DNA from 3 places in the Paraburkholderia sp. GAS334 genome. Region 1 is predicted to be linked to each of the others. Evidence: riboswitches for the same ligand, from Rfam matches in the RefSeq annotation. Region 1 holds a riboswitch; each other region holds the start of a gene.
The links. Region 1 has a riboswitch for cobalamin ahead of cobA (uroporphyrinogen-III C-methyltransferase). Riboswitches for the same ligand answer to the same signal wherever they lie in the genome.

Region 1 (9,687 bases):
CGCAGATGCCATGCAACGCATGCGGATTGTGCGCCGCCAGAAAATCGCGCGTACCGCTGTCGTTCAGATACGCGTCCGTCACCAGCGCGTACTGATGATCCGATATCACGCGCGCTGTCGCGTCGTAGCCATAGAGATAGTCGACAGTGGCCGCGATTTCCGCGGCGCCCTTGTAGCCGTGCCGCTTCACGCCATCGAGCCATTTCGGGTTCACCACGCGCGAGCGGACCACGCGCGCGATCTCTTCGTGCAGCGTGCGAATGCGCGGTGCAGCCGGGTTGCTGTGGTCCGCATGATAGATATGCGGCTGGTTGCCCGCGAGATGTCGGACCGCTGCCACCATGCCACCCTGAAACTGGTAGTAGTCGTTCGAATCGAGCACGTCGTGTTCGCGGTTGTCCTGATTCTGGAGCACGACGTCCAGCGCGGCGAGGCGCTTGCCGAACGCTTCGCGTGCCTCTTCGCCCGCGCTCTTTTGCGCGTACGCGTAGCCGCCCCACGCCTGATACGCAGCAGACAGATCCTGATCGGTCTGCCATTGCCGCGTGTCGATCATCTCCTGCAAACCCGCGCCGTATGAACCGGGCTTCGCGCTGAATACACGCCAGCCGGCACGACGGCGCGCTTCGATTGCTTCCACGCCGCTCGCAATCAACGCATCCCTTTCGCGCAGCACGCGGGCGCGGATCGGATTCAAGTCCTCTGGCTCGTCGAGTTCCGCCACAGCCTGCACCGCTGCATCGAACAGATGCATGACGTTCGCGAACGCATCGCGAAAGAACCCGGAGACACGCAAGGTGACGTCGATGCGAGGCCTGTCGAACACCTCGATCGGCATGATCTCGAAGTCGGTCACGCGATGGCTGCCCGGCGCCCATCTGGGTCGCACGCCGAGCAACGCAAGCGCCTGCGCGATATCGTCGCCACCGGTGCGCATTGTCGCGGTGCCCCACACAGAAAGCCCGATCGCGCGCGGATAGTCGCCGTGTTCCTGCACATGCCGCTCGATCAACTGCTGCGCCGACTTGAGACCCAGCGACCACGCCGATTGCGTCGGCACAGCACGGGTGTCGACAGAATAGAAATTGCGCCCGGTCGGCAGCACGTCGGGGCGGCCACGTGAAGGCGAACCGCTTGGACCCGGCGGCACGAAACGCCCTTCGAGTCCGCGCTTCAGGTGCAGCATTTCCTGCGGTCCACATGCATCGAGGCGCGGCAGAATATCGTTCCGCAAGCGTTCGAGAACGCGTTCCGCTTGCGGCAATGCGCCGGGTTCAAACGACGTTGCGGTAGCCGATCCCGTATCGTCGCCCACATCATTCAGTAGCGCTGCCGCGAGACATTCGAGCCGTTCGCGCGTATCGCCGTTATGCCGCCACGGCGCGTCGCTCACCTGCTGCAGAATCCCGGGGCGCGGACCTTCCCACGCTGCAGACCAGTCCGCTACCAGCGGATCGAACAGGTGATCCATCTGAAGGTCCCGTGCAAGCGCATCAATCAGCCCCGCCTTCGCGCCCTGCCCGTCACCGACAGGAAAACGCCCGATTGCCAGCAGCGTATCGCGTCGCTGCGCCCCTCGCGGCGACTGCCCGAACGTATGCAGGCCGTCGCGAATCTGCGCCTCCTTCAACTCGCACAGATACGCATCGGCACGTGTGAGCAACGCGTCTTCCGCGTCCTGGCCATCGGGCAAACCGAGGCTCAGTTCCTCGTGCAGACGATGCGTGATGATCGTTTCGAGAATCGTCCTTCGCAGCAGTTTCGAGCGACGCGGATCGACCATCAGCGCTTCATAGTATTCGTCGACCTGACGTTCGAGGTCCTGCAACGGACCATAGTTTTCCGCGCGCGTCAGCGGCGGCATCAGGTGATCGATGATGACGGCCTGCGTGCGCCGCTTCGCCTGGCTGCCTTCGCCCGGATCATTGACGATAAACGGATACAGATGCGGCATCGGCCCAAGAATGAGATCCGGCCAGCAGGTTTCGCTGAGCGCGACGCTCTTGCCCGGCAGCCATTCCAGATTGCCATGCTTGCCGACATGAACGACCGCGTCGATACCGAACCGGTGACGCAACCAGAAATAGAACGCAAGATACGCGTGCGGCGGCACCAGATCGGCGTCGTGATAGCTTGCGTAATCGCCACCTTCGCGCGAACGCGCTGGCTGAATGCCGACGAACACATGGCCGCAACGCCAGCCCGCAATCATGAAGCGGCTACGACGGAGCGTCGGATCCTGTTCGGGCGTGCCCCAGCGCGCATTCAATGCATTGCGTACTTCAGCCGGCAACTGCTGGAACTGCACCAGATAATCGTCTAGCGCAAGGCTTTGCAGCGCCGGGCGCAGATCACGCACGACGGGGTCGTTCGTCACCCCTTCCGTCAGCGTGTGCATCAGCGCATCGCCATCGGCAGGTACAGTATCGACGCGATAGCCCTGCTCGCGCAGCATCGAAAGAATGCCTACGACAGATGCGGGCGTATCAAGACCCACGCCGTTGCCAATGCGGCCTTCGCTAACGGGATAATTCGCGAGAATCAGCGCGAGTTTCTTGTCGGCGTTTTCGATGCCGCGCAGGCGACACCAGCGCTGGCTTAGCCCGGCGACAAACCTGACGCGCTCAACGTCAGGCTGATAACGCACGACATCGACTTCGGTGTGCGGACAACGATACGCGAGCCCCTTGAAGCTGATCGCCCGCGTAATGATGCGGCCATCCACTTCGGGCAGCGCGATATGCATGGCGATATCGCGTGAATTGAGACCCTGGTTGTCCTTGAGCCAGTCGTCGCGATTGCCGCCGCTCAGGATCACCTGCATCACCGGCGCGTCGCCGGCAAGCGCGAGTGGTTCAGGATCGTCGATGGCTGACGCGGCGAATGCCGTCGTATTGAGCACCAGCGCCACGTTATGTTGCGCGCACAACCGCTGCACCACGTCACGACTCACGTCGTCTTTCAGCGACGTGATCGCGACCGGCAACGGATTAAGGCCCTGCGCATCGAGCGCGTCGATCAATGCATCGAACACGGCTGTATTCGCCGCCTGCAAATGCGCGCGATAAAACAGGATCGCGACCACCGGCGCATCGGCACGCCAGCGTGCCTGCCAGTCTTCGACCGTGGGAACGTCGCGCTCCGGATGGTAAAGCGCTGCGGCTGGCAACGGTTGCGGCAGCGGCGGCTCGTCGCCCCAGCCCAACGCGCGATGCGCGATGCAGCGCAGAAACCGCTCCGCATTCTGCGGGCCGCCTTCGCGGAGATAACGCCATAGCTGATGACACAGCGCAGCGTCGGCGGTGCTGCGTGCGAGCAGATTCGGGTCTTCCTGAAGATCGCCCGAGAACATCGCGAGCACCTGCTGTTTGCGCTCCGCCAGTGCAACGACCTGCTCGATGCCGTATGGCCAGTAAGCCTCGCCGCCGAGGTGATCGACGACGACGACTTTCGCATGCTGCAACACGTCCTCGACGTAGAAATCGACCGACGCAGGTTGCCGGAGGAATGTGACATTCGCGAGCCTCAGGCTTGGGAAATCAGCGCCCAGACGCGGGAAAACGCTCGCGAGCAGCGACAGCGTCGTATCAGCGGAACTGAGCACGACGATATCCGCCGGTCGCTGATCGATCCGCATGACGCCGGCCGTATCGTCGACAAAGCCACCCGGCGTGGTGCGCAGCAGATGCATGTCGATTTACGCCTGTTGCACGACGTTGCGGCTGTCGCTCAAAGCGACATCGAGCGCCTGCTGCAATGCGGCCTGATCGAGGTCTTCGCCGATCAGTACAAAGCGGCTCGCGCGCGTTTCATCGGCCTGCCAGCGACGGTCGAAATAGCTGTCGAAGCGTCGTCCGACGCCTTGAATCACAAGACGCATTGCTGCGCCCGGCAATGCCGCGAAGCCTTTGACCCGGTAAATCGTGTGGCTTTCGACGAGGCTCTGCAGTGCCGCGATCGCCGCCTCACGCGACGAAACGTTCGCCTCGACCACTACCGAATCGAACTCGTCGTGATGATGATCGGCGTCGTCGGCGGAACCGTGATGGTCGTGGCGCAGATGAATGGTGTCTTCGGAAGCTGCCTCAAGACCGAGCAGTGCGTGCAGATCGAGCTGTCCCATGTGTGCACGCACAACCTTCACCTGCGGCGGGATTTCTTCACGGATCAGTGATTCCACTTCCCTTTGCCCTGCCTCGTCGAGCAGATCCGTTTTGTTCAGAATCACCAGATCGGCTGCGGACAACTGGTCTTCGAACAGTTCGTGCAACGGCGACTCGTGATCGAGATTCGGATCGGCTTTGCGCTGTGCGTCGACCGCTAGCGGATTCTCCGCGAACTGACCACTTGCCGCGGCTGGACCGTCGACTACGGTCACAACCGCATCGACCGTGAAGCTGTTTTTGATCTGCGGCCAGTTGAATGCCTGCACGAGCGGCTTCGGCAACGCAAGACCGGACGTTTCGATCAGCACGTGGTCGATCTGGTCGCGGCGTTCGACGAGTTTTTCCATCACTGGAAAAAACTCTTCCTGGACAGTGCAGCAAAGACAGCCGTTGGCGAGCTCATACAACTGGCCTTCGGCTTCACTGCCGTCTTCGTTACACCCGATGCCGCAGCCTTTGAGGATTTCGCCATCGATGCCGAGTTCGCCGAATTCGTTGACGATCACCGCGACGCGAAGGCCGCCCGCATGTTGAAGAATGTGCCGCAGCAAGGTGGTTTTGCCGCTGCCGAGGAAGCCCGTGACAATCGTGACGGGAATCTTGCGCGTCTGCATCCTGACTCCAGGGTGGTGGACTGTTGAGTAGATGGGGACGAAAAACGGCTTGCCCGGAGCAACCGGACATTCGATGAAATCGTGGACGATACGCCGCATCCCCGCGGCGTTTGCCTGTTTTTCTCGGGCCGGTATCCGGGCTGACGAAATCGCCGCTTCACCTTCCCGCGCATTTGACACGTTGCGCAGTGGACAGATACAGGCACGCTGTAATGTGCAAGTATTGAAGCCGGCTTTGCATCGCTTTTAAGCGATGCCTTCGCTTACCGTTGCGGGGGCAGCACAGGTTGGCCCGATCCGTGCAGGAAGGGCTCCCTGTTTCCCGTTTAACTGCGCGCACGGAGCGTGCGCGCGAGCACCAGAGTGCGTGCGAGTGTAGGCTTCGGCAGTGGCAACGTCAAGAAAGGGCCCGCGGCAAGGGCACTCCGGCGGGCTTTCAGGGAGTGCCTGTGATATCGTATGCGCGCGTTTGGTGCCCGCACACGCGTTCGCGTGTGCAGTTAAACGGGAAACAGGAAGCGAAGCGATTTGCTGAGCCTGTGCTGTCCCCGCAACGGTAAGCGGCCAGCGGATCATGCATCCGCACATGTCATTCAACGCCACTGCCTGCGCTGCGCAGGTGGGAAGGCGAACGGCATGCGGTCGTCAGCCCGGATACCGGCCAGACGCAAGGGGCGACCGTTGCGATCGCCGAACGCCCGATCCGCGGGGGACGGAATGAGGCGCCTGACGTGTGGCAACGCATGATTCATCTATTCGTCAAGCCGTCGATATGACGACTTCCAGGCTTTCCCTTCCCGACTGCACGCCGCGGCCTGCGCCGTGTTGCGCGCCGTGCCGTTCACTATGAGCCGCGCCTGGCTGATCGGCGCCGGTCCAGGCGACGTCGAGCTGATGACGCTCAAGGCGACGCGCGCGCTAGGCGAAGCCGACGTCGTCCTTGTCGACGATCTCGTGAATCCCGATGTGCTGCAATTCGCGCGTAAGGATGCGGAAATCGTGTACGTCGGCAAGCGCGGCGGGCAGCCGTCTACGTCGCAGTCTGGCATCGTCGAGGCCATGCTCGCGCATCTGCGCGCGGGGCGCAGCGTCGCCCGGCTGAAAGGCGGCGATCCGTTCGTGTTCGGGCGCGGCGGTGAAGAACAGCAGGCGCTGGCAGCCGTCGGCATTCACGTCGAAATCATCAACGGTATTACAGCGGGTATCGCCGCGCCCGCTGCGATCGGCATTCCTGTTACCCATCGCGATCATGCACAAGGCGTCGTTTTCGTCACCGGACACGGCGCGGGCAGCGGCGAGCCGGACTGGCGCGCGCTCGTCGCGACGCAGATGACACTGGTTGTCTATATGGGCATGCGTCGACTCAACGACATCGTCGCCGCGTTGCTGCAAGCCGGCATGCCAGCGGAAACGCCGTGCGCCGCCATCGAATCCGCCACGCGCCCCGAGCAGCGGCACGTGCGCGCGACGCTCGATACACTCGCCGCGAAAGTCGCAGAAGCCGGACTCGGCTCGCCAGCAATCGTCGTGATTGGCAGCGTGGCTGCGCTCGGCTTGCCGTATCTTCCAACTGGCGACAGCACATGAAAACGCTGACCGTCGGCATCGGAAGCAAACGCAACGCATCTGCGCAGCAGATCGAATCCGCCGTGCGCGCGGCGCTCGCGCTGGCCGGCCGTTCGCTCGACGAAGTGCTTGCGGCCGCAACGATTGATTCAAAAGCACGCGAACCCGGACTCGTCGAATTCTGCACGCGCCATGGGCTGCTGTTGCACACCTTTGCGCCCGAGCAGATCGACGCGCTAGGAGAACTGCCCACGCCTTCCGATACGGTCCGTGCGCATCTCGGCGTCGACGGCGTATGCGAACCGTGCGCACTTCTTGCATCGCCCGGCGCGAAGCTGATCGTCTCCAAAACCACGCTCGATGGCGTCACCGTCGCCATCGCATCCGCACACTGATTTCCGCGCAACACGAACGCCTCCCGGCACCAGGACACGCCATGAAGACAGATCCCGAATCGCATCAACGCATGACGCAACGCCGTCGCGAGGGTCACGAGAAAAAGCAGGCTTCGGCTACGGTCGAAAAAGGCCTGCTGATCGTCAACACGGGCACCGGCAAGGGAAAAACCACTGCGGCTTTCGGCATGGCCGTGCGCGTGCTCGGGCACGGCATGAAGCTCGGCGTCGTGCAGTTCATCAAGGGCGCGCTGCACACGTCCGAGCGCGATTTTCTGGGCGCGCAGGCGCACTGCGAGTTCATCACGATGGGCGACGGCTACACGTGGAATACGCAGGACCGCGACAAGGACATCGCGACCGCGCGCAAGGGCTGGGACGAAGCGCGCCGGATGATCGAAAGTGGCCACTATCAGATGGTGATTCTCGACGAGCTGAATACGGTGCTGAAGTACGAATACCTTCCGCTCGACGAAGTGCTTGGCGTGTTGAACGCGCGTCCGGACATGGTGCACGTGGTCGTCACGGGACGTCATGCGCCCGACGCATTGATCGAAGCCGCCGACCTCGTCACCGAAATGCGGATCATCAAGCATCCGTATCGCGAGCAGGGTGTGAAGGCTCAACGCGGCGTGGAATTCTGAGCGATGTCCACGTGCCCCGCCCTGTTTATCAGTGCGCCGGCGTCGGGTCAGGGCAAGACCACGATTACGGCCGGCCTCGCACGCTATCACGCGCGGTTGGGGCGGCGTGTACGCGTCTTCAAGACCGGTCCGGATTTTCTTGACCCGATGATTCTTGCGCGCGCCAGCGGCGCGCCGGTGCAATCGCTCGACCTGTGGATGGTCGGCGAAGGCGCGTGCCGCGCACTGCTGGCCGAAGCGGCTGGAAACGCCGATGTGATCCTGATCGAAGGCGTCATGGGTCTTTACGACGGCACGCCTTCCAGCGCCGATCTGGCGACCACATTCAACGTGCCTGTCGTCGGCGTGATTTCGGCGAAGGCGATGGCGCAGACTTTTGGCGCAATCTCGTTCGGGCTCGCGAACTATCGGCCAGGCGTGCCGTTTCATGGCGTGTTCGCCAATCGCGTCGGTTCACCGCGGCATGCGCAGATGCTCGAAGAGGCATTGCCCTCCGGTCTGCGCTGGATGGGACACATCGCGAGCACGAGCGACATCGAATTGCCGGACCGGCATCTCGGTCTGCATCAGGCAGACGAAATCGCCGACCTCGACGCCCGCATCGATCGCGCGGCCGATGCGCTCTCGACGACGACGCTCGCCGAACTGCCGCCGCCGGTCGATTTTGGCGCGCCGGCACGCGAGGTGTTGCCGCGTTTGCTCGACGGCATGCAGATCGCCATTGCGCGTGATGCGGCGTTTTCGTTCATCTATCCCGCCAACGTCACGCTACTCGAAACGCTCGGTGCGAACGTCATGTTTTTTTCGCCGCTCGCCAATGAACCCGCGCCGGAAACTGCCGATGCGCTCTGGCTTCCCGGCGGCTATCCGGAACTGCATGCGCAGACGCTTTCGCGCAATACGCTAAGCGCCACATCGATTCGCGCGCACGCCGCTGCCGGCAAAACACTGATTGCCGAATGCGGCGGCATGCTGTATTTGCTGGATACGCTAACCGACACCAGCGGCGCACGCACACCGATGCTCGGCCTGCTGCCTGGCCACGCGACGATGCAGCCTCGTCTCGCTTCGCTTGGCATGCAGCAGATCAACGGCACGCACGGCGCGATGACCGGGCACACGTTCCACTACTCACATCTGGAAACCACGATGACGCCGCTAACGACAGCTGTCCGCGCGCAATCCGCTGCGCCGGGTGAAGCCGTGTTCCGGGCAGGCAATATCGTCGCGACGTACATGCACAGTTACTGGCCCTCCAACCCGGCTTTCACAGCAGCACTCTTTCATGGCGAAGCGTTTTAGCGATCCGGATCGCGCGGCCGTTTACCGCGCCATTCACGAGCGGCGTGACATGCGGCACTTTCTTGATGAGCCGGTCGATCCCGTCGTTTTGAAGCGTCTGCTGGACGCTGCACATCACGCACCCAGCGTAGGCTTCATGCAGCCATGGCGCATTGCTCGCATTACCGATGCTTCACTGCGCGTCGCGCTGCACGCCGCAGTGGAACGCGAGCGGCTCAACACCGCCGACGCACTCGGCAAGCGACGCGACGAGTTCATGAAGCTGAAGGTGGAAGGCATGCTCGAGTGTGGCGAGCTGCTTGTCATGGCGCTCATGGACGATCGCGAGAAACATATTTTCGGCCGACGCACGCTGCCGGAAATGGATCTTGCGTCTGTTGCCTGCGCGATCCAGAACATGTGGCTCGCCGCGCGCGCGGAAGGACTCGGGATGGGATGGGTCTCGCTCTTCGACGTCGACGAAGTGCGTGCGCTGCTGCGCATGCCGGCAGGTGCGCGGCCGGTCGGCATTCTGTGTTTAGGCCACGTCGATGCGTTTTACGATCAACCAATGCTGGAAACCGAACGCTGGGCGTCGCGCATGCCGCTCGAAGAATGCGTGTTCGAGAACTGCTGGCCGGACAACGGCGAGCACGGCAACGACGACGACGGTAAAAGCAACTTCAACGACGTATAACGCTCACGCGAGCGTCGCCGCCGCGTCGCCCGACTCCACGTTGGCGTGCGGCGCACCAGTCAGCACCTTCAAACCAGCCGCCGAAAACGCCTCAGCAGGCTCTGGCGGCAACGCTGCATCGGTTACCAGCAGATCGAGTTCGTCTGGGTTGAACGCCCGCACCAGCGCGCTGTGCCCGAATTTCGCGTGATCCGCGGCCACGACGCGCTGCTCGGCCTGCGCAAACGCAGCCTGCGCGAACGCGGCATCCCACGGCAAAGAATCCATCAATCGGCCGCGGTTGTCGATCGCCGTCACAGAGACGATCGCGTAGCGAACGTGGAA
Region 2 (9,687 bases), on a different contig from region 1:
CGCAGCGCCGCAAGATAGACCACCGCCCCCAGACCGCCGACAAGCGTGCCCACCAGTGGAAAATATCGCGCCGCCGCGTTCAGATAGTGCGGCTCATAGCCGACCCAGCGCGGCACCGGCACGCGCGTGAAATAGCCGAGCGCGGTGAAGAAGTAACGCAGTTCAGCAAGCGGATTCATGATGGCGCGGGCCCGGCTGGAGCATCAGGCGTCGCGGTTCGCGACACCCGCGGACTCGAAGCTCGCCATCTCGTTGACGAACGCGACCGCTGCCCGCAACAATGGCAGCGCGAGCGCGGCGCCCGTGCCTTCACCGAGCCGCAGGTCGAGCGCGAGGAGCGGCTGCGCGCCGAAATGTTCGAGCATGCGTCGATGCCCGGCTTCGTTCGATGCATGCGCGAACACGCAATAGTCGACGACATCGGGTGCCAGCCCCTGCGCAACCAGCAAAGCCGATGTCGCGATGAAACCATCGACCAGAATCGTCATGCGCACTTCTGCTGCGGCCATAAACGCGCCGGTCATCATCGCGATTTCGAAACCGCCGAAGGTTGCAAGCACATCGATCGCCGTGCGGGCCTGCGGATGCGCGGCCAGCGCCGCGGCCAGGATGTCGCGCTTTTTCGCGAGACCCGCGTCATCCAACCCCGTGCCACGCCCGACGCATTCGCCGATCGGCACGCCGCACAACCGGCTCATGATGCACGCCGCCGCCGACGTATTCGCAATTCCCATCTCACCGAACCCGATCACGTTGGTGCCGAGCGCTGCATGATGTCGCACGCGCGCCGCGCCGGCCTGTAATGCGGCGAGCGCTTCATCATGCGTCATCGCGGGTTCGTGCGCGAAGTTGCGTGTACCGTTTGCCACGGGAATGTCGATGAGTGCTTCGGACGGCGGCAACGGTGTCGCCACACCCGCATTCACGATTTCGAGCGTCAACCCGGCGACGCCGCTCAGCGCATTGATCGCCGCGCCGCCCGCCAGAAAGTTCGCAACCATCTGCGCGGTGACCGCCTGCGGATACGGGCTCACGCCTTCGTGCGCGATGCCGTGATCGGCGGCGAAAACAATCATCGCCGGGCGCGCGATCACCGGATGCGTCGTGCGCTGGATCATGCCCATCTGAAGCGCGAGGTCTTCGAGCCGGCCAAGACTGCCGGGCGGCTTCGTTTTCGTATTGATGATGTGCTGCAGGTCGGCGCGCAACGTCCGATCGAGAGGTTCGACAACGGGTAGCGCGGGCGTGAATGAAGTCATGGTTGTCTGCTTGAAGAATAAGAGTTGTTGCGTTGGGTCGCGGGGATCAGCGCTTCATGCTCGCCGTCGCGGATCAGGATGAGCGGATAGCCGAAGGCGCGGCTCGCGAGCGCCGGCGTGAGCACGTCGCGCACGGCGCCCGCGTGCGCAGCGCCGTTTCCATCGAGTAACAGCGCGTGTGTCGCGAAGCGGCGCGCAAGATTGAGGTCGTGGCACGAAAAGATCACGCTACGCTGCGACTGCTGCGCCCAACGCATCAGCGCTTCGAGACAGTCGATCTGATGATGCAGGTCGAGATGCGACAGCGGTTCATCGAGAAGCAGCAGCGGCGCGTCCTGGCACAGCACCGCAGCAAGCGCCACACGTTGCCGTTCGCCACCGGAGAGCGACAGCACGTCGCGCGTTTGCAGCGCGGTGAGACCGAGCGTATCGAGCGCGGCGTGTGCAGCCGCTCGATCTTCCGCACGTTCCCAGCCCCAGCCTGCGAGATGCGGAAAACGGTTGAGCATCACGATGTCGAGGACGCTCGCGCTGAACGCATCACGCTCGCCTTGAGGCATCAGCGCGCGACGCTGCGCAAGCTCGACCGGCGACCACGCGTCGATGCGCATGCCGTCGACTTCGACGTGACCGCTCGACGGTTCGAGCAGACCCGCCAGCGCAGAAATCAGCGTGGTTTTTCCCGCGCCGTTCGGACCCGCGATGCACCACACTTCGCCGGGATAGAACGTGTGCGTGAAATCGTCGAGCAGCGTGCGAGTGCCGGCGCGCAGTGTGACGCGTTGCGCGGAAAGTGCCGGAGTAGCGGGAACGCGTGCGTTCATCATCATCGCCTGCGCAATAGCATCCAGAGGAACACAGGCACGCCCGCCAGCGCCGTGATCACGCCAACCGGCAACTGCGCGGGTGCGATGACCGTTCGCGCGACGAGGTCGGCTCCCATGACGGCAAAGCCACCCGCGAGCGCGGCAGCGGGCAGCAACATGCGCTGGTCGTTGCCGAAGCACAGTCGCAGCATGTGCGGTACCACGAGTCCGACGAAGCCAATCGTGCCGCCCGTCGTTACCGCAGCCGCAGCCGCGAGCGACGCCACGAGATACACACGAAGCCGCACGCGTATGACGGGCACGCCAAGCGCCTGCGCCGCCGCATCGCCGCGCAGGAGCACGTTCAGTTGCGGCGCGGCGGGCACGATCGACACAAGCGCGACGAGCAGTGCAACAAGCGCAACCCACGGCATGCCGCCGCCGTTGAGATCGCCGGTCAGCCAGAACAACATGCCGCGCAGACGGCTTTCGGGCGCAACGCTCAGCAGCAATGTGATGACAGCGCCCCAACCCGCCGCGATCACCGCGCCGGTCAGCAACAGACGCGGCGACGCATCCTGCGGCTCACCGCGCCACAATTCACGACGCGCGAGGCCGAGCACCAGCAGGATCGACACGAACGCACCCGTGAACGCGCTGGCATCGACGATCCACCATGCGCATCCGGCAATCATCGCGACGAGCGCAAAGCTCGCCGCACCGCCCGATACGCCAAGCACATACGGCTCTGCCAGCGGATTGCGCAGCAACACCTGCAGCAGCGCGCCGGCAATCGCGAGCAACGCGCCGCACGCAAAGCCAGCCAGCGCACGCGGCAGGCGCAGTGTGCGAACGATCTCGATCGCGAGATCCGGTGACGACGACGAAGACGATGACGTTAGCGACGACGAAAATTCACTCACATGCCACGGCATCAACGCAGCAAGCACACGCAGCGGCCCCACTGCGACACTGCCAAGCGCGAGCGACGCAATGAACACAACAAGCGCCAGCATGCCGAGACCGCACCAGATCAAGACGGCGCGCTTCGCGGTCATACCCGTGACGGAACGCATCGCAGCGCGATTCATCGCGGTGAAATCAGACGACATATCGACTCAGCCTGTGAGGCAGCAACGCAAGGCGCGTCACTGCTGCTGCCAGCCGAGCGTGAGATACGCGCCGCGTCGCGGGGTGTTGTATGTGTAAGCCAGTTCATAGTCCCTGTCGAAAAGATTCTGGATCTGCGCGGCCACGTACCACGCCTTCGTGATGGTGTAGCGCGCCGACAGATTCACGACGCCGTAGCCTGCAAGTGTATTGCCGCTATCGTTTCGCTTGCCGCTCACGAGCCACTCGCCGCCCACACGCCAGCCGCCGATATCGCGATTCGCCGCGAACGAGGCGAAGCGACGCGCGCGCCGGTTCAGATCGGTGTCCGTGTCTTCGTCGACGGGATTCTGGACCGTAAAGGTTGCGCGCACATCGGTCTTGCCGACATGCCCGCTCCACGATCCCTCGACGCCCTGCACCTTCGCTTGCCCGACGTTCTGCGCAACGAATTCACCTGGACTCACCTGCTGATACTCGATCAGATTCGTATAGCGCGTCTGGAATGCGGTGAGCTTCATCACGCCGAGCGCGTTCGACGCGTACTGCAACGCCGCTTCGACCGAATGACTGCGTTCCGGCTGGATCGACGGATTGCCGCTGAACGGGAAGTACAGATCGTTGAAGGTCGGCGCGCGAAAAGCATCGGACCAGCTTGCAGTCACCTTCCAGTGATCGGTGAAATCGTATCCGTAGCCGAGATAGTAACTGTTCGCGCCACCGAAATCGGAGTACTGGTCGCGTCGCACGTTCGCCTGGAACTGGCTGGCGCCAAAGCGTCCCGTATAACCGGCGAAGCCCGAGTTCACGTGACGGTCGGGCGCAGCGTAGGCGTTCGAATCAAGGCTCTGGTCGAGATGCTCGTAGCCGAGCTGAAACTTCTGCTGCGGCGCGAACGTGAAATCGTTCTGCCACGTGTATTGACGGTTATCCGTGTTGAAGTGGTCGGTGTAAGTGCCGTTCAAGGCCGTCGTGCTGCGATCGTTACCCGCAGCGACGATGAAGTGCGTCGTCCACCCGTCGGTCACGCGACCGTTCGCGAACACTGACGCCTGCTGTACCTTGCTGTATAGATTGTTGAGATCGGTGGGCGCGCTGAACGGATTGTCGAAGCTGTCGTTGCCGTTCGACTGGAAGTAGCGCACGCCCACGTCCCAGCTTTCGTTGAAGCGGTGCCGCACGGATGCCGCGATGCTTTCGTTCAGATAGCCGTTCGCGTTCGGGTTGACCGGCGCGAGCGCGGGATTGATCGACGAGAAGCCGTCGTCCTTCGCGCGCGCGATTGAAAGGCTGAAGGTCGTCTTGCCGTCCTTGTCGAGCGCGCCATCCACGCCGGCCTGCTGGCGCTGCGTGTGATAGCTGCCGTATTCGACGGAGAAATTGAAGCGCGGCGGATGATTGCCGCCATCTTTCGTGAACACCTGCACGACGCCGCCAACCGCACCCGATCCGTACAACGCCGACACGTTACCGTTCACCACCTCGACGTGATCGATCTGGTCGAGTGGAAGCTGTTCGATCTGCGCGTTGCCAAGGCTCACCGAATCGACGCGCACGCCATCGATCAAAATGAGCGACTGCTGCGCCGAAGCGCCTCGCAGAAAAAGACTCGCCGACGAACCCGGGCCGCCATTGCGCACAATCTGTGCGCCGGGCGCGAGTTGCAGCAGGCCGGGCAGATCGCGCGCGGTGCTGTCGGCGATGTCCTGCGGGTCGAAGCGCGTGGTCTCTGGAATGGCATCGGCGAGCGACTGCGGTCCGCGCGCCGCGGTGACCACGACTGGCGCCAGCGTGACCACTGGCGCCGCGGACGGCGTCGCGTTCTGCGTGGACGCCGGTGCGTCGTCCGTCTTCGCGGACTGGGCCTGTGCGGCAAGCGGCAGGCCGGTCAAGGCGAGCAGCGCCGCGCGGGCGATGGGCGTGTACATCGGATGAATTCCTGTGGCTGGCGTGCACGGCCCGCTTCCCCGCAGGCCGTTGCGTAGCAGGACGGCCGTTCATCGACGCGCAGGCAGCCTGACGCGTGCGAACGACGTCCTTCCCTCTGGCCGGTATCCGGGCTGGCGACGCATCGATCCGCCTTCCCACGCATGAATGCGCAGTGGCATTGCACGCCTTTTTTAAGGGCGTGTACTGGATCGACTTGCGTGAAATAACGCGGTCGCTTACCGTTGCGGGGGCAGCACAGGTTAGCGCGGCCGTATCGCCGCGCGCCCTGTTTCCCGTTTAACTGCGCGACATGAAAACGCGCGCGGGCACCAAAGTGCCGCAAGTGTAGGAGCGACCTGCTGTAGCGTCAAGAAAGCCCGGCTCACTGCAATTCGCGTGCGCGCCATTTGCACGATTTCAGCGTTTTGCAGGCATAAAACTCGCAAAAAGCCGTGTTGTTACGTCTCGAAACGAGACAATTGTCGGAACCTGCGACATTCCGCGCTAGAATGCCGTGTCTTTAGAGGACGCAGCACATGCTCAACGAACTCGAAACACTCTCACAAAACATTGGCCGGCTGATCGAAATCAGCCAGCGTCATCACGAGGCGCGCCGCGCACTCGAAGATCAACTCGCCCAGGCGCGCGCAGAATGCGCAGCCATACGCGTTGAACTCGAGCAGACACGCGAAGAGCGCAACGCGCTGCAAGCGGAGCGCGACACGCTCTCGTCGAAGATCGACGACGCGCAGGTTCGCCTGAACGCCATCCTCGAAAAACTCCCGCGCGCGCGATCGCACGCCGAGCCGGACAACCAGCTCGACCTGCTTGCGACCTCGCAGCACGAGGCGCATGAAGAGCACGACCAGGAAGCCGGCCGCGAAGTCACCCGCCACGGAGAAAATGCATGACCACGAAGCAGATCGAAGTCTCGATTCTCGGCCAGCCGTATCGTCTCGCCTGTTCGCCGGAAACCGAAGGCGCGCTGCTTGAAGCAGTGGCACGTGTCGATGCGGAAATGTCGAAGATCCGCTCGGGCAGCAACGTGCGTGGGCAGGATCGTATTGCCGTGATGGCGGCGCTGTCGCTGGCATCGGAACTGCTTAAGCTGCAAGCCAGTGTGCGACACGGAGAATCTTTTCCCGCTGAAGAAATCCGGCGTACAATGCACTCCATGAACGAACAGCTGGGCGCAGTCATCCAGCAGTACGGTGTGCAGTAAAAGTTTTAAAGGCCGGTTGTTTTAAAGGGCGATTGTTTTAAAGGCCGGTTATGTGGCCGGTCTTCGAGTTCAGCGCAGCGTACTTCGTGAGGTCGCTGTGAATGCAGCGAGCGTCTGGATTCAAAAAGTTTAGTCAGCTTCCCTGCCTGGTTCGCCAAGGTCATATATTCCTTGAACCAATGCCATGTGCACGGTTGCGGAAATTTGCAGCACGGGTGTGCGCGTCACTCTGTCTGATGTACCCGAAGTGCGGCTAACTGCGACCAATTCTGAACTCCCGGTTCAGGATGCCGGCCTAGCGGCTATGGCGGGGACCTATCCAACGGCATCGGACACTCGTCCGGTGCCGTTTCCGTTTGTAGTTCCGCTTTCTTTCGCTCTCTCTCCCTTTCTTCTCGACGTTCATATCGACTCATGCGCTACTGGCTAATGAAGTCCGAACCGGACGAAGCAAGCATCGATCATCTCGCCAACGCCCCGCATCGCACACTGCCCTGGACGGGCGTGCGCAACTATCAGGCACGCAACTTCATGCGCGACATGATGCAGGTCGGCGACGGTGTGCTGTTCTATCACTCGAGTTGCCCTGAGCCGGGTATTGCTGGCATCGCGGAAGTATCGTCGACACCCTATCCCGATCCGACCCAGTTCGACGCGAAGAGCCCGTACTACGATCCGAAATCGGATCGTGAGACGCCGCGCTGGACGCTCGTCGATGTCGTCTTCAAGAAGAAGATTCCGCTGATCCCGCTGGCGACGCTGCGTGAGCATCCCGAACTCGCGGACATGCGTGTGCTCGCAAGAGGCAACCGGCTGTCGATCACGCCTGTGACCGAAGCCGAATGGCGATTCATCACGAAGCACCTCGTGTGAGCCGGCGGACGCGATTTGTGTAATCGAATATTGCTTGCGGGAACCCGGCGGCCTGACAGACGCCTAACAGTTCCGCAAGCGCCGTGCCAGTTCGATGCACGACGCGTGCCGTGACGGTTCGTAATGGCGTGCTATTGCCGGGACCGTCGTGCACAACCGGTTGAAGAAGGAACTCATTCAAATGATCAGAAAAACCGCACTCGCTTTCGCCTTCGCTCTTGCGTCCGTGACGCCGCTCGCCCTCTCGCTCGCACCCACTGCAGCGTTCGCGCAGACGCTCGTGCAGAATCCGCCGTCGGGCGTGCTGTCGCTGTCCGCGCAGGCCAGCGCCGATGTGGCGCAGGACGTCGTCAACATCACGCTCTTCTATGAACAGGAAGCGAGCGACCCCGGCTCGCTCACGGGCACGCTGAACCAGCGCGCCGACTCGGCGCTGCAAAAGGCCAAAGGTGTCGCGGGCGTGACAGCGCGCACCGGCGCGTTCTCGATCTATCCGTCGACGGACCGCGACGGCCGTATTTCCGCGTGGCGCGGCCGTACGGAAGTGCAGCTCGAATCGCACGACTTCGCGGCGGCGTCGAAGCTTGCAGGCCAGTTGTCGTCGGTCATGCAGGTCGGCAATGTGTCGTTCTCGTTGTCGCCTGAAGCACAGCGCGCCGCTGAACAGAAGCTGACCGGCCAGGCGATCGCATCGTTCCGTCAGCAGGCCACGTCGTCGGCTCAAGCGTTTGGCTATAGCGGGTACACGATTCGCGAGGTCAACGTGGGACACAACGGCTTGATGCCGCGTCCGATGATGATGATGAGTGCCCGTGCAGGCGCCGATGCGAAGGCTGCCGCGCCGATTCCGCTCGAAGGTGGGACATCGACGGTGACCGTCAACGTGTCGGGTTCTGTGCAGATGAAGTAACGCGCTTTCGTTTGAGGCGCGCGTAGAAACAGAAAAGCCACGGCATGCCGTGGCTTTTCTGTTTTCAACCGGCCGCTACGCCGAAGGTGAGTTTGTACCCACCACCGGCTCCGGCTGGCGTCGGCCGCGACGATACGCCCACAGCAGCATGAGGATGCCGGCGAGCACCATCGGCAGCGACAGCCACTGCCCCATCGAAAGCCCCAGCGCCAGCAGGCCCAGGAAATCGTCCGGCTCGCGTGCGAACTCCACCGTGAAGCGTGCAAGGCCATAGCCGATCAGAAACACCGCTGACGCCGCGCCCACCGGCCGCGGCTTGCGCGTAAAGAACCACAGCACGAAGAACAGCACGACACCTTCCAGCGCGATCTCATACAACTGCGACGGATGACGCGGCAGCATGTGATATTGCGCGAATACGTCGGCGAGATGCCAGCGCGACACGAGGTCCGGGTGCGTAGCCATCCAGCCCGCGTCTTCGTTTGCGGCGCCCGGGAACAGCATCGCCCAGGGCGAGCTCGGGTCCGTCACGCGGCCCCACAGTTCGCCATTAATGAAGTTGCCGAGCCGCCCGGCCGCGAGGCCCGCCGGCACCATCGGGGCGACGAAGTCGGTGACCTGCAGCCACGTGCGCTTGCGTTGCCACGCGAAGAGCGTCATTGCGAGCGTCACGCCAAGGAAGCCGCCGTGAAACGACATGCCGCCTTCCCAGACCTTGAAGATGTCGAGCGGATGCGCGAAGTACCAGCTTGCCTTATAGAACAGCACGTAGCCGATCCGGCCGCCAAAAATCGTACCGAGCACGCCGTAGAACAGCATGTCGTCGATATCTTTCGCGGTCCAGCCTTGCGCAGCAACGTGCGGCAGACGCAGCCGCAACCGGCCGACGACAATCGCCGCAATGAACGCCACAAGGTACATGAGCCCGTACCAGCGCACGGCGAGCGGCCCCAGGTGAATGGCGACGGGATCGAAATTGGGGTGAATGAGCATGTGTTTTTATGGGTGGTTCAACGGCGGATTCTTTATCGATAACGACCGCGGGCGCGACACGCCGCCTGCAGCATGGATTGGACGGCCTGGCGGGCAATGCGTTCGCGGCACCCGCGCGAAAAACCATCAGCGCCTGCGTGTGCGGGCCTGCGCCGGCTTCGCGCGTTGCGTCCCTGAGGCCGCGCTCAGCGCAGGATTCGTCGCAAGGTTCGCCACATACGCGCGCACGATGTCGATGAAACCTGCGAGCACCGGGCTCACCTCGGCCGTGCGCCACACGAGACCCGTCTCGATGGCGGGCACCGATTCGCGCAGCGGACGGTACACGACGCCGGTGCGCCGCAGGTTACGCAGCGATTGCGGCACCAGTGCGACGCCCATACCGGCTGACACGAGGCTGACGATCGTCTGCATCTGGATCGCCTCCTGGCCGATGCGCGGCGTGAGGCCCGCAACGCCGTAGCAATCCATAATGATGTCATAAAAGCCCGGCGCCAGACGCCTTGGGAAGATCACCAGCGGCGCATCGGCGACATCGCGCAGGCTGACGGGCGTGTCGCGCCAGTCTTCGTCGGCGTGATCATC
Region 3 (9,687 bases), on a different contig from region 1:
AGACAAAGGCATTGATACCACTCCAGGACTAGAACAGCAGGTGTGGTTCAAGCCTAACAACCTGACAAGATGCTGATATTAGGGTTTCGCCATGTTAAACACCGATGCGCCGCGCGCGCCGCTGTGATTGAATAGGCGAAGCGCAAAACGCGCGCGTTTTCGTGATCACATCCATGACTGGGAATCCAACCCGTAACCCGCAGTTCGCGACAACGCTTGCTCATGGTCTCGAGTTGCTGAACTGCTTCAAGGTGGGCGAATCGATTCTTGGCAACAAGGAGTTCGCCGAGCGTACTGGTCTCTCGAAAGCCACCGTCTCCCGTCTCACGTACACGCTGGCCATGATCGGCTTTCTGCGCTACGACAACAGCGTGCGCAAATACCGGTTGGGGTCGGCGGCGGTCTCGGTGGGCTATCCGTTCCTGCAGGGCCTGCGAATCAGGGAACTGGCGCGGCCGCTGATGAAAGAACTCGCGGATACAGCGCGCGGCTCGGTGTCACTCGGAATGCGCGACCGCACGCAGGTCGTGTACGTCGAGACTTCAAGGGGACATGACTCGCCGGCGTTTCGCCCGGATACGGGTGCTTCGCTGCCGGTTCTGGCGTCGGCGATGGGGCGCGCCTGGCTTGGACGTGCGGCGCCCGCACAGCGCAGCGCCGTGCTCGAACAGGTGCGCACGAGAGACCCTTTGCAATGGCAGACTTATCACGCATCGGTGGACGCGGCGCTGCGCGCGTTCGCGAGACGCGGCTTCGCCCTTAGCGAGGGCGACATCAAGCGCGACATTCACGCGGTCGCCGTGCCGATGCGCACACCGATCGATTCGGAAATCTTCGTGTTCAACTGCGGCGTGCCGCAGACTCAACTCGCCCCGCGCACATTAATCGACGAAATCGCACCGAAGCTGATGCACATGGTGGAGACGATCGAACACGAACTTGCCGCACAGCATGACGCCACGCCCGTAGAGAAGGCCCTGAAACATCCATGAATCTGATCCCGAACAGGACTTGCCATGTTCGCGCCGCCTGACGATGATGACCGCCAGTTCGCCGTCACGCTGGCACGCGGACTCGAAATGCTGCGTTGCTTTTTGCCCGGCGAAAGGATGCTGGCCAATCGCGACTTCGTCGAGCGCACCGGCCTTTCCAAAGCCACCGTTTCACGGCTTGCCTATACGTTGACGGAGCTCGGCTATCTGCGTCACGACGTGCAGGAGCGCAAATACCGGCTCGGCGGTGGCGTGCTGTCGATGGGGTATCCACTGCTTTCCGGCATGCGCATCCGCCAGATTGCGAGACCGTTCATGCGCGAACTCGCCCTCTCGATACGCGGTGCGGTGTCGCTCGGCATGCGGGACCAGGCGAACATGATCTACATCGAAAGCTGTTCAGCCGACAAACGCTCCGACGCGCGGCCCGACGTCGGAGCGATCCGCCCCGTTCTGCGCACGGCGATGGGACGGGCGTGGCTCGCCGCCGTGGCGCCCGAAGAACGCGAAGTGGCGCTGAACCAGCTGAGGGTTGGCGTACCTGACCAGTGGCAGCAATATCGTTCGCAACTCGATCAGGCGATGCGTGACTACGCGGAACGGGGCGTGTGCGTGTCGTACGGCGACATGCAAAAAAATGTGTACGGCGTGGCGGTACCGGTGTGCGCGCCGGTCGATTCGGAAACGCTGGTGTTCAACTGCGCCGTGCGGGCTCACACACCGCAGGCGCGCGCGCTGCTCGACGACGTCGCGCCGCGTCTCATGATGATGGTCTCGAACATCGAGGCCGCCGCGGGTTTGCGATGACGTGACGTCGGGACTATCGCCACAACCCGCCGACTCACCACAGCCCCGCGACAATATCCACGAACACGATCTTCACGATCGTCATCGCCGGAAAAATCATCGCGTAACCGATGTCAGGCTTGTCGCTAAAACGGCGGCTTACGGACAACTTGCGGCCCGGCCCCGCAGCCGTTAAGATGCGAACAATTCTTATTTACAAAGAGCCGATTTCCCGTGTTTTTCGTTGCGCAATCTATTGCGGCCGGGCCCGCGCGCGCGGGCGCCCGCGCGACATGAGGCCGCTGCTCGTTCGCCTGCATCGCTGGATGGGCGTCGCGACGGCGCTGTTCCTGTTCGTCGCCGGACTGACCGGCGCGGTGATCGCATGGGATCACGAACTCGACGCGGCGCTGAATCCATCGTTCTTCCACGCGCGCACGAATGGGCCGGCGCTGCCTTCGCTGGAACTGGCAAAGCGCATCGAGGCCGCCGATCCGCGCTTCGACGTGACGTATCTGCCGCTCGGCGTCGAGCGAGGCCAGACGTTGCAGATGATGGTGCTGCCGCGCACCGATCCGAAGACCGGCCAGCCTTACGCGCTCGGCTTCAACCAGCTTGCTGTCAACCCCGCCACCGGCGAGATTCAGGGCCGCCGCGAATGGGGCGCCGTTTCGGTCGCGCGACTCAACCTGATTCCGTTCATCTACAAGCTGCACTACACGCTGCATCTGCCGTTCATGGGCAGCTTCGACACGGGCACGTGGCTGATGGGCATCGTCGGCATTGTGTGGCTGTTCGATAGCGTGATTGCGCTCGTGTTGTCGTTCCCGAGCGTGAAGGCGTGGCGCAAGTCGTTTGCGTTTCGCGTGCGGCGGGGCGGCTACGCATTGACGTTCGACCTGCACCGCTCCGGCGGCGTCTGGATCTGGGGCGTGCTCGCGATTGTCGCGCTGACTTCGGTCTCGATGAATCTCTCCGATCCGGTGGTGCGCCCGATCCTTTCGACGGTGTCGACGCTCACGCCGACGCCTTTCAACAATCCCGAACTGAAACGTCGCGGCGAGCCCGGCAACGTATCGCTCACGGCTGAGCGCATCGTGCAGATGGCAGCGCAGGCGGGCCGCGAACGCGGGCTCAAGTCGCCGCCGGGCGCGCTGTATTACGTGCCGTCGTTCAATGCATACGGTGTGGGATTCTTCGCGCCGGGCCACGATCACGGCGACGCCGGTCTCGGCAACGCGTGGCTGTACTACAACGCGAATACCGGCAAGCTGGCAGGCGGATCGATACCCGGCAAAGGCTCGGCCGGCGACATCTTCATGCAGGCGCAATACCCGCTGCATTCCGGCCGGATCATCGGGATCGGTGGACGAATTCTGATGAGCTTCACCGGCATCGCGGTGGCGATATTGAGCGCAACCGGGCTGATGATCTGGCTGAAGAAGCTCGGTGCGCGCCGCCGTTCTGCGGCGGCTGCAGCTGCGGCGTCCCGCTCGGGCGTCACGCGGGAGTCTGCTGCGCAGTCCTGACCACGCAGCACGACACACGCTGTCGCGCGGACGGCTGCGAAGCTCTGTGGCTTGATACGCGGGCACGCCGTGCCGCCCTTCCACATGACGTAGCTATCGTCGACATCCAGGTCATCTCGTGTCTTCTGTTGCAGCATTCAAACTGGTATTGCTCTCGCTCGTCGCGATCATCGGACTCGAGCTCCTTGCGGAACGTCTGCGTCTGCCGCCAGCCGCCGCGTTATTGGAAGTGTCGGCGCGGCTTGCGCGCGGTTGAGCGGCGAGCGGCGGGATACGCCAGAAGAAGACGGGGGAGAAACGCAGACAGTTGCAGGCTCAGGCGTTGCCTTCCGGCTGAACCGCCTGGGCCCGTATCAAACGACATCAAAGCGACATCAAAGCGACATCAAGGCAACGCGGATGTCCTGGCTTCGCCCGCGCGAAGTTGCGCGCGTTCGCTGCGTTCGACGAGCCAGCCGAACAGCAGCCCGATCGTCGTCCAGATGATCAGCTGCATGCCGATCGCCGCAATGCGGAAATGCCACAGCAGCGTGGCCGGGAAGGTCTGCGGCACCTCGTTGATCACCGGCATCGCGATCTGCACGGCCGCGATGATCGCGACGTACACCCCACCGCCGATGATCGCCGCGTTCCACTGACCGAAGCGCGCAACCGCGCGTCGCCGCACCTTCAGCGAAAACACCAGCGCAACCAGCGATATCGCGATCATCAGGAAGAAGAGCCCGGTGCGCGAGCCGATCGTTTCGGGGTCGCCGATGGAAGGCGGATTAGCCGGATACTTGAGATTCGGCACGATTACGAGCGCGATAAACGCCGCCGCTGCGAGCATCGCGGACAGCGCCCGCGCGCCCAGCTTGCCGACGCGGCCATACGCATACGCGAAGGTCAACGCGAAGAGTCCGCCGAATGCCGCGCCGTACACGACCACGCCAGTCAACAGGCCGAGACCCGCCTGCGTTTCGCGACTGACAAGTTCAGGCTCCGGCGCTTCGCCACGCGCCGCTGCGGCTTTCTCTTCGAATGTAATTGCCTGCTCGACCGCGGGTTCGCCGGCGAAGCGGGCGAATGCGAACGTGAGGAGTCCCGCGGCGATGCCTGCAAGCATGCCGCGTACCAACAGTTTGCCTACCATGTGTGCCCCCGTTAGTGGCAGGGGAAGCCGAGCAGATGGCGGCCGTCGTGGACGAATTCGTGAACCATCATGCCAGGGACGAGCGACGTCGCCCCTTGTTCAGCGCCGACAAAATACAGCGCAAGCAAAAGCAGCAGGCCACCGAAGATGACCCACGGCAGCAGTTCGCGCAGGGGGATCAGTGCAGGTTGAGCGGCCGGCGTGAAAACGGTGTCAGTCATGATGAATCTCTCCAGGGGTTACGCGCCCCGACAGTCGACTAGAAAAGGGATGACTCGAAGCTCAGGTCTGGCTTTCGGCTCTATGCTGAGCCGATTACAGTGGCGCGACCGCGCCGGGCTTACACCGGCTTCCGCGCTTCGGTGACGCTATTCTACGCGCTAAACTTCGCCGCGCCAGCGTGATGAACGCTACGCCTCCGACAAAGGGACACGAGATGCAGACACGGTTGCTGCTGGTCAGCCACGCGGCGACGCGGGCGATGCGCGTGGGCGCTTTCCCGGCCGACGATCCGCTCGATGCGCGCGGCCTGGCCGAGATCGAGGCGTGGCGCGAGCGGGCGCAGATCGTCGCTCAAGCCGCGCGCGTCTTTCGCAGCGACGCGACCTGCGTCCGCGAAATGGCTGAAGCGCTTGGGTTGAAGACGGAAGCCGCGCCCGCGCTGGCCGATGTCGATTGTGGCGAGTGGCGCGGCCGAAGGCTCAGCGATCTCGCCGCCGAAGAACCGGATGCGCTCGCCGCATGGACGCGTTCGCCCGACGCCGCGCCGCCTGGCGGCGAGTCCTTCGGCATGGTCCTCGCCCGCGTCGGCGCGTGGCTCGACGCGCTTCAGCCTGCACACGACGGCGACGCTTTAGTCGCGATCACGCATGCGGTGGTGATCCGCGCGGCGATCATTTACGCGCTGGGCGCACCGGCCTCAGCGTTCAGGCGGATCGAGATTGCCCCGCTGTCGATTGTCGAATTGCGGCGTTCGCGGGACAGAAGCTGGGTCTGGTGGCCGGGCCACGCCTGAAATCTGAGGGGAGGGAGTGGGAAGCGGAACTGCAGAAGAGAGAACATGCCTTCGTACCCGCTGGGCGCTACGTCCGACGCGAGAAGCTGTACCGGATTGCCGGGACCCGCCACAGCCGCTCGATGTTCGCGGTGCGCTGCATGAAGAGCGTGCCTTCGGTGCAGATTGGGTAAGGTGGCGATAGCTTGACCTTCGCACCGCCCTGGCGCGCGTTGCCGCAACGTGGTGCACCGCCCGTCAAGGCAACGGCCAGCAATTGTCACCGGCACCCCCACAGGCAAGCCCCGACGCTCATCGGCATGGAGCTTGCATAGCCGCTCGCATCGCGTCCCTCACGGACGCCCGACGAGCGGATCTCTCCCATGCTGCGCGACGAAGCGCCCTATAAGGCAATCCTCGATCACATTCGCTGGACCCCTGCGCCCGTACTGTACGCGCAGCGACATGGGCTGCTGGAACAGGACGCCGCCGTGTTCCCGACCTCCGCCGACAGCGTCGAAAGCGCCGCTGCCGCGGCGTTTCCTTGAGCCGCCTGATGCATCACCGAGGTTGTCGCGACCTGAGGAATTCCTCAGGCGCATTTGAGGCGCGCCCGATTTCTGGCGCAGAGGCCGGCCTTTAGGCTCGCATGATGCACAACCCGAACGAAACGCCCGCGCGTACGACGCGCCCCGTCAGCCGCGCCGAACGCGGCATGGTCGCCACCGCGCATCCGCTTGCGACGCAGGAAGCGCTCGCCGTGCTGCGCGCAGGCGGCAGCGCAGTCGACGCCGCACTCACTGCCGCCGCGATGCTCAGCGTCGTGCAGCCGCATATGACGGGCATCGGCGGCGACGCGTTCTGGATGATCGCGCCTGCCGGTGAGGCGCCGATCGGCATCGACGGTAGCGGGCAGAGCGCGCGACGCGCGACGCTTGAGCGCTTTTCAGGTCACACAGCGCTACCGACACGTGGCGCGCTGGCTGCGTTGACGGTTCCTGGCGCGGTCGGAAGCTGGATGCTGGCGCGTGAGCGCTTCGGCAAATTGCCGCTTGAGCGCGTGCTCGCTCCCGCGATTGACTACGCGCGCGAGGGCGTCGCGGTCGGACGCGATCTTGCGCGCTGGTTTGCGGACGACGCCGAAGTACTGCGCGCCGATGCGGGCTGCCGTGCGACGTATTTCGATGAGCACGGTCACGTGCTGAAGGAAGGCGCGCGTCTCAGGCAACCCGCGCTCGCCGGAACGTTCGGACACCTCGTGCGTCATGGCCTGTCGGCGTTCTATCGCGACATCGGCGATTCAGCCGCTGCATATGTGGATGCGCAAGGCGGTCTGCTCGATGCCATGGATTTCGCCTCAAATCGCGCGCAATGGGTGAAGCCGCTGCGCACGCAATATCGCGGCTATGAGGTGTGTCAGATGCCCCCGCCGTCGCAAGGCGTGGCAGGCGCGATGATCCTCAACTTTCTGGATGGCGTGCAGATCGATCCGCGGGCGCCTCTTGGCGCCGATTATTTTCACGCGAAGATTCAGGCGATCAAATGGGCATTTGGTTATCGCGACCGGCATCTGACCGATCCCTTGATTGTGAAGGTGCCCATTGATGAACTGCTTGCTGCGTCACTCGCTGCACGCGAACGCGATGCGTGGCTAGCCGACGCGACGCGCCAGCACGCCGCCGTCGCGCAAGGCAGCGATACGACGTTCATCTGCGTAGCCGACAGCGAAGGCAATGCTGTTGGCCTTGTGCAAAGCCTGTACTTCGATTTTGGTGCGGCGCTGCTCGATCCGGCGACCGGCGTGCTGTTGCAAAACCGTGGGTCGTTCTTCTCGCTCGATCCGCGGCATCCGAATGCGCTCGCGCCTGGCAAACGCACCGCATCGACATTGATGTCCGCGATGCTGCTTAAGGACGGCCTGCCGTATCTCGTCTACGGCACGCAGGGTGGCGAAGGACAGCCGCAAACGCAGACGTCGATCGCTACGCGCGTCGCCGATTTCGGCTGGGACGTGCAGCGCGCAATTGAAGCGCCGCGCGTGCTGTGCGGCCGTGCGTGGGGCGACGCATCGAACCGTCTGCTGCTCGAAGACAGCGCGCCCGCCGCGACCTTCGATGCGCTGCGGGCGCTCGGTCATCCGGTCGAAGCGGCTGCCGCGCTGCATCCGCTATTTGGCACGGCGCAGGCGATCCGTCTGCGCGGCCCGTGGTCGCCGTTCTTCGAGGGCGGTGCCGATCCGCGCGGCGAAGGCGTCGCGCTCGGCTACTGAATACGTCGACGCCATGACCCCGTCAACCCGCCACGTCGATCTGCTGATCCGCCACGCGCGCGTCGACGACGACGCGCCGCTCACTGACATCATGATCAACGCTGGCCGCATCGTTGCACTTGCAACCGGTTGGGACGGCACGGCTCGTGAAGAAATCGACGCCGCCGGCCGCGCGGTCGTGCCGGGCTTTATCGAGCCGCATATCCATCTCGACAAGGCGATGTGGCATCGCGCGCGACCTTCGGTTGCCGGCACACTGGAAGAAGCGATCCGCACCACGGGCGAACTGAAATCGCGTTGCGACCGTGAAGACATGCTGACGCGCGCGCGACGTGTTCTCGACATGGCCGTGCGCAATGGCACGATCGCAATGCGCACGCATCCGGACGTCGATCCGATCCAGCAGCTGCTCGGCGTCGAAACGATGCTCGAACTGCGCGACGAATATCGCGATCTGATCGACCTGCAGATCGTCGCGTTTCCGCAGGAAGGCCTGATCAAGGCACCCGGCACGCTGCAATTGCTGGAAGAAGCGTTGAATCTCGGCGCCGACGTCGCCGGTGGCTGCCCCTACAACGAAGCGAGTCGCGAAGACACCGAAGCCCATATCGATGCGGTATTCGCGCTTGCGCAGCGCTTTAGCGTCGACATCGACCTGCACGCCGATTTCGCCGATGACACCGCCGACGCCCGCTTCTTCGCCACTGAATACATCGCGCGCAAGACAATCGAGACTGGCTATCAGGGCCGTGTGTCGCTTGGACACGTCACGAGTCTCGGCTCGCTGCCGCCCGCGCAACTCGCACCGCTGGTCGAACTGCTCGCCGATGCGCACATTCATATCGTCACGCTGCCCGCGACCGATCTTTACCTCGGCGCCCGCCGCGACACAGAAAACCCGCGCCGCGCGCTCACGCCATTGCGCGCGCTCGTCGACGGAGGCGTGAACGTCGCGTATTCGTCGAACAACGTGCGCAACGCATTCACACCGTTCGGCAACGCGGACGTGCTGACCATCGGCAACCTGCTCGCGCACGCTGCGCAATTCGGCACGCCATCGCAGCAGGCGCAGATTCTCGCGATGGGCACCGTCAATGCAGCCCGCGCAATCGGCATCGAAGGCAACTACGGCATCGCGCCTGGACGGCTCGCCGATCTCGTCGTGCTCGATACGCCATGGATCGCCGACGCCCTGCTCGACATGCCGCCGCGCACCTGGGTCATCAAGCGCGGCCGTATCACCGTGACCACGCATCACTGCTGCGAGATTCATCGCGCTCATTCCACAGAAGAGGTGTAACGTGCCCGCCCCGCTCTCATCGTCCGCTTCATCGTCTTCCTCGAATCCGCACGCGCAGTCGCAGATCGAACTCGTTCACGTGACGAAACGCTATGGCGACAGCGTGGCCGTCGACAAGCTCGATCTCTTTATCGAAGGTGGCAGTTATTGCTGTCTGCTTGGGCCATCCGGTTGCGGCAAGACCACGACGTTGCGCATGATCGCCGGCCACGAAACCGTCAACGACGGCGACGTGCTGATCGGCGATCGCAACGTCACGCTGCTCGAACCGAGCGACCGCGGCACCGCGATGGTGTTTCAGCACTACGCGCTGTTCCCGCATCTGTCCGCACTCGACAACGTTGCGTTCAGCCTGCGCATGCGCGGCGTCGGACGCGAAGAGCGCGAACAGCGCGCGAAAGCGTTGCTCGAACTCGTTTCAATGGGCCAGTACGCGCATCGCAAGCCAGCGCAGCTTTCCGGCGGCCAGCAGCAGCGCGTCGCACTCGCGCGTGCGTTGCTGAACCAGCCGCGCTGCCTGCTGCTCGACGAGCCGCTATCCGCACTCGATCCATTCCTGCGCGTGCAGATGCGTGCCGAACTGAAACGCTGGCAGAAAGATCTCGGCATCACATTCGTTCACGTCACGCACTCGCAGGAGGAAGCGCTCGCGCTGGCCGATCTCGTCGTCGTGATGAACGGCGGC

Region 2: it holds a riboswitch for cobalamin, as region 1 does, so the genes downstream of both, P3T21_RS20690 (TonB-dependent receptor plug domain-containing protein) here and cobA (uroporphyrinogen-III C-methyltransferase) in region 1, are expected to answer to the same signal.
Region 3: it holds a riboswitch for cobalamin, as region 1 does, so the genes downstream of both, P3T21_RS12235 (CbtB domain-containing protein) here and cobA (uroporphyrinogen-III C-methyltransferase) in region 1, are expected to answer to the same signal.

What each region holds. Positions count from the first base shown of each region.
Region 1 is NZ_JBNDMO010000009.1:202,073-211,759, reverse strand. Features, by position in the region: gene cobN (cobaltochelatase subunit CobN) at 1-3,691, opposite strand, end outside; gene cobW (cobalamin biosynthesis protein CobW) at 3,698-4,780, opposite strand; cobalamin riboswitch at 4,890-5,158, opposite strand; cobalamin riboswitch at 5,234-5,460, shown strand; gene cobA (uroporphyrinogen-III C-methyltransferase) at 5,627-6,367, shown strand; gene P3T21_RS18640 (cobalamin biosynthesis protein) at 6,364-6,741, shown strand; gene cobO (cob(I)yrinic acid a,c-diamide adenosyltransferase) at 6,783-7,385, shown strand; gene P3T21_RS18630 (cobyrinate a,c-diamide synthase) at 7,389-8,687, shown strand; gene bluB (5,6-dimethylbenzimidazole synthase) at 8,671-9,363, shown strand; gene P3T21_RS18620 (DeoR/GlpR family DNA-binding transcription regulator) at 9,367-9,687, opposite strand, start outside.
Region 2 is NZ_JBNDMO010000011.1:9,023-18,709, reverse strand. Features, by position in the region: gene P3T21_RS20710 (adenosylcobinamide-GDP ribazoletransferase) at 1-179, opposite strand, end outside; gene cobT (nicotinate-nucleotide--dimethylbenzimidazole phosphoribosyltransferase) at 204-1,259, opposite strand; gene P3T21_RS20700 (ABC transporter ATP-binding protein) at 1,256-2,086, opposite strand; gene P3T21_RS20695 (FecCD family ABC transporter permease) at 2,086-3,177, opposite strand; gene P3T21_RS20690 (TonB-dependent receptor plug domain-containing protein) at 3,214-5,103, opposite strand; cobalamin riboswitch at 5,205-5,453, opposite strand; gene P3T21_RS20685 (ATPase) at 5,641-6,015, shown strand; gene P3T21_RS20680 (cell division protein ZapA) at 6,012-6,326, shown strand; RNA gene ssrS (6S RNA) at 6,463-6,644, shown strand; gene P3T21_RS20670 (EVE domain-containing protein) at 6,741-7,199, shown strand; gene P3T21_RS20665 (SIMPL domain-containing protein) at 7,381-8,109, shown strand; gene lgt (prolipoprotein diacylglyceryl transferase) at 8,185-9,102, opposite strand; gene P3T21_RS20655 (LysR family transcriptional regulator) at 9,229-9,687, opposite strand, start outside.
Region 3 is NZ_JBNDMO010000005.1:292,599-302,285, forward strand. Features, by position in the region: gene P3T21_RS12205 (CoA-binding protein) at 1-12, opposite strand, end outside; gene P3T21_RS12210 (IclR family transcriptional regulator) at 174-992, shown strand; gene P3T21_RS12215 (IclR family transcriptional regulator) at 1,017-1,799, shown strand; gene P3T21_RS12220 (PepSY-associated TM helix domain-containing protein) at 2,072-3,307, shown strand; gene P3T21_RS12225 (hypothetical protein) at 3,426-3,563, shown strand; gene P3T21_RS12230 (CbtA family protein) at 3,693-4,439, opposite strand; gene P3T21_RS12235 (CbtB domain-containing protein) at 4,451-4,660, opposite strand; cobalamin riboswitch at 4,702-4,844, opposite strand; gene P3T21_RS12240 (histidine phosphatase family protein) at 4,876-5,454, shown strand; partial or broken gene P3T21_RS12245 (AsnC family transcriptional regulator) at 5,532-5,627, shown strand; gene P3T21_RS12250 (hypothetical protein) at 5,817-5,981, shown strand; gene ggt (gamma-glutamyltransferase) at 6,086-7,702, shown strand; gene P3T21_RS12260 (amidohydrolase family protein) at 7,716-9,002, shown strand; gene P3T21_RS12265 (ABC transporter ATP-binding protein) at 9,004-9,687, shown strand, end outside.